One region of the Cupriavidus sp. Agwp_2 genome, then DNA from elsewhere that is predicted to be linked to it. Evidence: predicted binding sites of a transcription regulator. Region 1 holds the regulator's gene; the other holds the start of a gene.
What was found. Region 1 encodes FNR, which switches genes on or off when oxygen is low (the NO sensors DNR and NnrR bind a similar motif). Its sites were predicted from a motif close to TTGATNNNNATCAA; they were not measured.
Positions count from the first base shown of each region.

Region 2: a site for FNR is predicted at 1,803-1,816, ahead of LPA45_RS32470 (universal stress protein). Genes of this name have one in related genera too.

Region 1 is NZ_CP088083.1:2,250,092-2,253,941, reverse strand. Features, by position in the region: gene ccoG (cytochrome c oxidase accessory protein CcoG) at 1-1,149, shown strand, start outside; gene LPA45_RS10590 (FixH family protein) at 1,185-1,394, shown strand; gene LPA45_RS10585 (hypothetical protein) at 1,391-1,636, shown strand; gene fnr (fumarate/nitrate reduction transcriptional regulator Fnr) at 1,708-2,433, opposite strand; gene LPA45_RS10575 (sulfite exporter TauE/SafE family protein) at 2,511-3,269, shown strand; gene scpB (SMC-Scp complex subunit ScpB) at 3,820-3,850, shown strand, end outside.
Region 2 is NZ_CP088085.1:466,250-470,099, forward strand. Features, by position in the region: gene LPA45_RS32460 (universal stress protein) at 1-78, opposite strand, end outside; gene LPA45_RS32465 (MBL fold metallo-hydrolase RNA specificity domain-containing protein) at 140-1,498, opposite strand; gene LPA45_RS32470 (universal stress protein) at 1,899-2,354, shown strand; gene LPA45_RS32475 (zinc-dependent alcohol dehydrogenase family protein) at 2,362-3,363, shown strand.

The DNA.
Region 1 (3,850 bases):
GCGCTGTTCTTGTTCACGGCAATTGCCGGGCGGCTGTTTTGCGGCTATGCCTGTCCACAGACGGTCTATACCGAGATATTCATGTGGATCGAGCGGCGGATCGAGGGCGACCGGATCGCGCGCATCCGCCTGGATGGCGATCCCTGGAGCCTGCGCAAGCTGCGCCTCAAGGCCACCAAGCACTTCCTGTGGGTACTGATCGCCCTGTGGACTGGGTTCACCTTCATCGGCTACTTCGCGCCGATTCGTGAACTTGGCGGCGAGCTGGCGAGTTTGTCGCTGGGCCCGTGGCAGACGTTCTGGATGCTGTTCTACGCGTTTGCCACCTGGGGCAACGCGGGCTTCATGCGCGAGCAGGTATGCAAGTACATGTGCCCGTACGCGCGTTTCCAGAGCGTGATGGTCGACCGCGACACCTATGTCGTTACCTACGACATCGGCCGGGGCGAGCCGCGTGGCAGCCGTTCGCGCAAGACCGATCATCGCCAGGCGGGCCTGGGCGATTGCGTCAACTGCAGCATTTGCGTCCAGGTGTGCCCGACCGGCATCGACATCCGCGACGGCCTGCAGTATGAATGCATCGGCTGCGGTGCCTGCATCGACGCCTGCAACCAGGTCATGGACAAGATGTCCTATCCGCGCGGCCTGATCCGGTACACGTCGGAAAATGCCATGCGCAAGGCGCTGTCGGCGGCAGCGTCGCGCAAGCGCTTGATGCGCCCGCGTGTCATCATCTATTCGGTGGTGTGGGTTGCGCTGCTTGCGGGCTTCGTCGCTTCGATCGCGCTGCGCACGCCGCTGAAGGTGGACATCATCCGCGACCGCGGCGCGTTGGGCCGGGAAGTCGAGGGCCGCTGGATCGAGAACGTCTATCGCCTGCAGCTGATCAACACGACTGAAGGGCCGATGCACATCAGCGTGCGAGCCGACAGCGACGAGTTGAAAAACCTGACGGTCGAATACGACAAGCAGGCCGAGTCGCTGGCGCCGACGTCGAACCGGCTGTTGCCGATCCGCATACGCGTGCCGATCGAATACGCCGCGCAAGGCACGCACAAGATCAGCGTGACGGTGACCAGCGAAGCAACTGAGCGGGGCAGCGCCGAGATCCGGCAAACCACCAGCTTTATCGTGCCGCGCGACCTGTGACGCCAGGCGCTCGGTGCAGAACTTAAGGGGGCATGATGAATCAGCAAGGCAATCCGTGGTGGAAAGAGCCGTGGCCGTGGCTGTTGATGAGCGGCCCGCTGGTCGCGATGGTGGCGTGCGGCGTCACCATCTGGCTTGCGTCGTCGCATCCTGACATGCCGGTGCAGGGCGCGGCGCGTCATGGACTGGTGGTCGAGAAGGCGGAGGCAGTGCGGCCTCAGCCGAGCGCAGCGAGGCAGCCATGAGGTTGCGCTGGCTGATGTGGGTCTTGTGGCCGGGGTTCCTGATGGCGGGCTTCGCCACCGCGACGGTGTTCTCGGTCGTGGATCCCGGCGACCTGAAGTTCTTCGGGCATCCGATCGAGGCGTCGCGCGAATCGATCTATACGATGAGCTTCCTGCTGGCGTGGATATTCTGCGCGCTGTCCAGCGGGCTGACGCTGTACACGATGCCGACGCGACTTAGCGATACCGACGAGCTGGAGTGAAGGGGGATGCTTGCGCCGCCCTGTGCGGCGCAAGCGCAATGCGGTGTGGTGTGGTGTGGTGTGGGAAAGGGTCAGCAGCTGCGGCTGTAGAGCTGCTTGATGCCGGCGAGATCCACCAGCTTCACGTGGCGCTGGCGAATCTGAATCAGGCCGGCTTCAGCGAAGCGCGAGAACAGGCGGCTGACGGTTTCCAGTTTCAGGCCCAGGTAGCTGCCGATTTCCTCGCGGCTCATGCGCATCACGAATTCGGTCGACGAGTACCCGCGTGCCGAAAGGCGCTCCGACAGGTTGATCAGGAACGCGGCCAGGCGCTCTTCGGCGCGCATCGAGCCGAGTGTCACCAGCATCAGCTGGTCGTGCGTGATTTCCTTGCCCATCAGCCGCAGGAACTGGTGCTGCAGCGAAGGCAGGTCTGCGGACAGGGTCTGGAGGTCACCAAGGCGGACTACGCAGACTTCGGTATCTTCCAGCGCGGTCGCGTCAGAGGCATGCTGCATTTCCCCCAGGCCGTCGAGTCCGACGATCTCGCCTGGCAGATGGAAACCGGTAATCTGTGAACGGCCGTCTTCGGTCGTGACGTGCGTCTTGAGCGTGCCGAAGCGAACGGCATAAACCGCGGTGAGGGGATCGCCCATGCGATACAAGGTCTCACCCTTATGGACCCGGATGCGTTCCTGCACCAGCGTGTCCATCTTGGTAAGGTCTTGCTGGGACATGCCAACCGGAAGGCACAGTTGCCCCATCGCGCATGTGGAGCAACGGGGCGACATTTCGGTGATTGGAATGGAGGTAAGCAATTGGAACCTGCAAGATTGGATGCGAGGGCGCGATCAGGACATTTTACCGTGCGATGTGATGCGGCAGGGAGCCAGATTTGACATTTGGTGTGCTAATTAGCGTTTTTATGCTGGCATTGCTGGGCGGCGTGCACTGTGCAGCAATGTGTGGCGGCATCGCGCTGGCAGTCGAACAACCACGTGGCAGCGTTGCGGCCATGACCTTCGTGCGCAGCCGTGCTGCCTGGGTCGGCGAGTTGCTGGCAATGCACCTGGGCAGGATTTCGACCTACATGATGCTAGGCGCGCTACTGGGCGCGATCGGCGCCGGCGCGTGGAAGCAGGATTACCTGCCGTTGCAGCGCTGGCTGTTCGGTGCCGGCAGCGCGATGCTGCTGTGGTCGGGCTGGCGCCTGCTGCGCGGCAATGCCTTTACCGTGGCATGGCTGGAGCGGCTGGCGGCGCGGGCTGGCAGTGGCGTGGCGCGGCAGTTGGGCCGGCTAGGCGGCAACATGCCCGCGTTCGTGCGTGCGCATGGGGGCCTTGCCAGGCGCTACGGGGTTGGACTGGCCTGGGGGCTGGTGCCGTGCGGCATGGTCTATGGTGCGCTGACGCTTGCGCTGCTCGCCGGCAATGCCGGTTCCGGCGCACTGGTGATGGGCGTGTTCGGCGTCGGCACGCTGCCCAACCTGATGGTGCTGTCGGGGCTGTCCGGCTACCTGCGCAGCCTGTCGCGGCAGCGCGCGGTGCGGGTGGGCGCGGGCGTGGCGGTCATGGCGTTCGGGGCCCTTGGCCTGGCGCGCGCGGTGTTGCTGCCACATTCGCTGGCAGAGCAGGGTTTCTGCCTGGTCTTTTGAGGCGCATGGGGCGCGCGGCGCAGCGAATGATGGTTGCGGGCAAGGGCGGGAATGCCATACAATCGCCAACATTGCGGTATCGCGCGGTGTTTTGTAAGCAACGGCGAGCAGCGCCAAGCGGCCTTCCTACCAGAAGGCACGCCCACGGCGGCGGGAAGCGTTGGTGGTTCGATGCCCGGCCCGGCCCGCGGTCCATCCGGTTCAAAAGATCAAAGCCCGGCTGGCACTGCGGTGTTGGAGATGCCGGCCTTGCTCCCGATACCCGTTTTTCTTGCGTCCGAGGCGTTCAGTTCGCCGACAGCAGCGTCCGGTTTTCGGATGTGCCACGCAAGAGGTTCGCTGACCGGCCCATGGCGGCATGCGAACGATCTCCTGCCGGAGTGACCCGGCAACTCGATGCAAAGAATGGAAGTGCACGGCTTGGATGCAGCAGGTATCCGGGTGAGCTGCGCAATGAGATGGCGATGGCATTGGCGTCGCTGTATCCAAAATCTCCGGTGCCCCGGATCCGTCCGGGAGCAGGTGCAAAGACAGGCTGCACACCATCAACATGAATACCCAAGAGGCGAAGATCGTCCTCG
Region 2 (3,850 bases), on a different replicon from region 1:
AACCCGTGCGGCCGTTTCAATGCGTGCCGACCGGGCTGAATCTTCGCTGAGGTCGACGAGGATGGTTCTAAAGTCCATGACGTGATTCCGTGGTTTGACCGACGTGACAAAAAATGCATAGGGCAGGCGCCGGGCTGGATCAATCGAGCGGGTAGGAGCGACGATATTCCGGCATAGTGACTGCCCAGCGCAGGTCGCGCTCGATGAGCTGGCGAAGCGCGTCGCTTGCCTGTGGCTCGCCGTGGACGACAAACGTACGCCGCGGCGCCTGGTGAAAGCCGCCAAGCCATGTCATGAGTTCCGCGGCATCGGCATGTGCGGACATGTTCTCGACCTGCTCCACCGACGCATGCACGGCGATGTCCTTACCATGGACGCGAATGTCGCGCCGGCCTGCGGCCAGCGCTGCGCCGCGCGTACCCGCCGCCTGGAAGCCGGAAAGCAGGATGGCATTGCGAGGGTTCGGACCGTAGGCGGCAAGATGGTGGACCACGCGACCACCGGTAGCCATGCCGCTGCCAGCCAGGATGATCTTGGGACTTCGGTCGTGGTTCAGCCAGATCGACTGCTCCATGCTCTGCACCGGGATGGCGAGGTTGCAGGCTGCGGCGCACTCTTCGCGGCTGATGCGCAGTTCTTCCGGATGCAGCGAGAAAATCATGGTCGCATCGATGGCCATCGGGCTGTTGAGGTACACCGACACGTCGGGGATTCGCTTGAGCTCGCGCAGGCGGTGCAGGCAGTAAAGCAGGCTCTGCGTGCGCCCCACCGCGAAAGCGGGGATGATCAAACTGCCGCCGCGGCCAATTGTCCGGCTGACTATCTCGCCGAGCACATCGAGTGGGTCGTCGTCCGGATGCCGCCGGTCGCCGTAGGTGGACTCCACCAGCAGGTAATCCGCCTGACGCACCATTTCCGGCGCGCGCATGACGACGTCCTGCTGCCGCCCGAGGTCGCCTGAGAAGACGATGCGCTTGCCGTCGACGAACAACGTGACAATAGCTGCCCCGATGATATGTCCGGCCCGGGCAAACTCGGCCTCGATGCCGGGCGCTACCTGGAAGCGCTTGCCGAACTGCATCGGCTGGAGTCGCCGCATTGCTCGTTCAGCGTCGGCGGCCGTGTAAAGGGGCAATGCGGGGCGATGACGCGAAAAACCCTTGCGGTTCGCGTAATCGGCGTCTTCTTCCGCCAGGTGGGCGCTGTCTGGCAGCAGGATGCCGCACAGCTGCGCGGTGCCCATTGTGCAGTACACGCTGCCGCGGAAGCCGTTCCGCACCAGCAGGGGCAAATACCCGCTGTGGTCGATGTGGGCATGGGTCAGCACCACGGCGTCGAGCTTGGCCGGATCGAGCGGCAGTGGGTCCCAATTGCGCAGGCGCAGGGTCTTGTATCCCTGGAACAGGCCACAGTCGACCATGACCTGTTGACTGCCGGTATCGAGCAGGTACTTGGAGCCGGTGACCGTATCGGTCGCGCCGAGGAATTGCAGTTGCATGCTGGTGTCCTTTGACGCTTGCGCGAAGCCGTTGGTCCCGCCACGGGTGCCGCTGGCCGATACAGCCAGTCTAGGTGGGGGAACCGAGTGGTGGTTGATACGGATCAATCATGCGGACATGCGAATACCTACGCTTGAACAGTGTCCCGCCCCGCCCGCCCCACGTGGCGTCCACGCAGGGCCAACAGCAGTGCGCACCGTGGCTCCGCGCGGAGCAGATCTTGGGAAACGTCATGCAAAATCGCTCCAACGCGTTGCAAAAGGCCTGCCCCCAACCCAGGATTTCATCGTCCCGCGTCCGGCGTTGAGCCATGTCAACCCGAATTCACCATCACCATCTACTCTGATTAGAGCGAATCTTAAGATGGGACTTGGGTCGATCCTTCTCAGGAGACATCTCATGTATAAGCGCATCTTGCTTGCCGTGGACGGCAGCCGCTCCTCCGACCTGGCGCTCAGCCAGGCGATCGCCATCGGCCGGGCCACCAATGCCGAAGTCAAAGTGCTGTACGTGGTGGACGACAGCGACATCTATTTCGGGACGGGCTCTTTCGACCCGCACGAACTGGTCAGAGAACTGGTCTCTCATGGCCGCAAGGCATTGGATGCGGCCACTGCCCGCCTTAGCGAAGCCGGTATCCGCTGCAACGCACAACTGGACGAGAAGCCCTTGGCCCCAGGCCGGATCTCGACGACCATCGTCAACGAAGCAAACACCTGGAATGCCGACATGATCGTTTTGGGGACCCATGGCCGGCGCGGCGTTAGGCGCGTGCTGATGGGCAGCGTGTCAGAAGGCGTCCTTGCGCAGACCACCAAGCCGGTGCTGCTGGTCCGTAGCGAGATCGAAGGCTGATTGCGCCATGCCGCCGACCATGCGAGCGATGCTGTTCGAGGGGGCGGGGCTGCCCTTGCGCCTGCTGGACGTCACAGTGCCCGAGCCAGGGCCGGGCGAGGTCCGCATTACCGTGGCCGCCTGCGGCGTGTGCCGCACCGATCTGCATATCGCCGACGGCGACCTGCGCTATCCCAAGCCTGCGCTCATTCCGGGGCACGAGATCGTCGGCACGGTCGAATCGTGTGGCACCGGTGTCACCGCGTTCAGGCAGGGCGACCGTGTCGGCGTGCCATGGCTGGGCCATACCTGCGGACAGTGCAGCTACTGCGTGCGACATCACGAGAATCTCTGCGACGCGCCGCAGTTCACCGGCTACACGCGTGACGGCGGCTACGCGGAGTACGTGGTGGCCGACAGCCGCTACTGCTTCAGCATTCCCGCCGCCTATGACAACGAGCACGCCGCCCCACTGCTCTGTGCCGGCCTGATCGGCTACCGCACGCTGCGAATGGCGGGTGAAGCGCGCCGCATCGGCATCTACGGCTTTGGTGCGGCAGCCCACCTGGTGACGCAAATCGCCGTGGCGCAGGGCCGGGAGGTCTATGCCTTCACCCGCACGGGCGACAGCGCTGCCCAGCAGTTGGCACACCAGTCTGGCGCATGCTGGGCCGGCGCCAGCGACCTCGATGCACCGGTACCGCTGGACGCGGCACTGATCTTTGCCCCCGTGGGCGCGCTGGTGCCGCGTGCGCTGCGCGCCATCGACAAAGGCGGCATCGTCGTCTGCGGCGGCATCCATATGAGCGACATCCCGGCTATGCCCTACCAGTTGCTGTGGGAAGAGCGACGGCTGTGCTCCGTGGCCAACCTCACTCGGGCCGATGGCGACGCGTTGATGGCGATCGCGGCCCACACGCCGCTACAGACCCATATCACCACCTATCCGCTCGAACAGGCCAACGTTGCCTTGGTCGACCTGCGCGCGGGCCGCCTCGCCGGCGCCGCCGTCCTGACTATCCATCCCTGAGTCTTTTCCGCCGCCTGCAGCAGGGATGCCAGGGAGAACGCTTGATTTGGCTGAAGGCCGGCACGCAAGTGCCTAGCATGCACTCGTGGTTTCGTGTGCTTGGACGACCCGACAAGATTTCAGCCGACAAGCTTTCAGGAGAGGAACAAAAACCGCCGGCGTCTCCCTTTTCGGGAGGCTTTCAACGGCGCTTACCGACCACATTGAGAATGCGTTCGCCCTCTCTGGTCAGGCGAAATTGCCTCCGATCAGGTCTCGAGGTCTCGAGCTGCGCCAGCTGGCGCTCAACGAGTGCACTGATGTCAGCGGGGTCCAACTCGCGGGTATGTTCCGAATCGCTGAGAATCATCAGCGCTGCGAGCTCGTGGGGGCTTAGCATCTCTGTCTCCCGCAGAGGTTGACGATTACGCGTGCGGCGCTGCATGACGGAGCAGCATGGGCCACGCGTTGCAGCAACCGAATTTTAGGGGCCACTATGTCGGGTCGT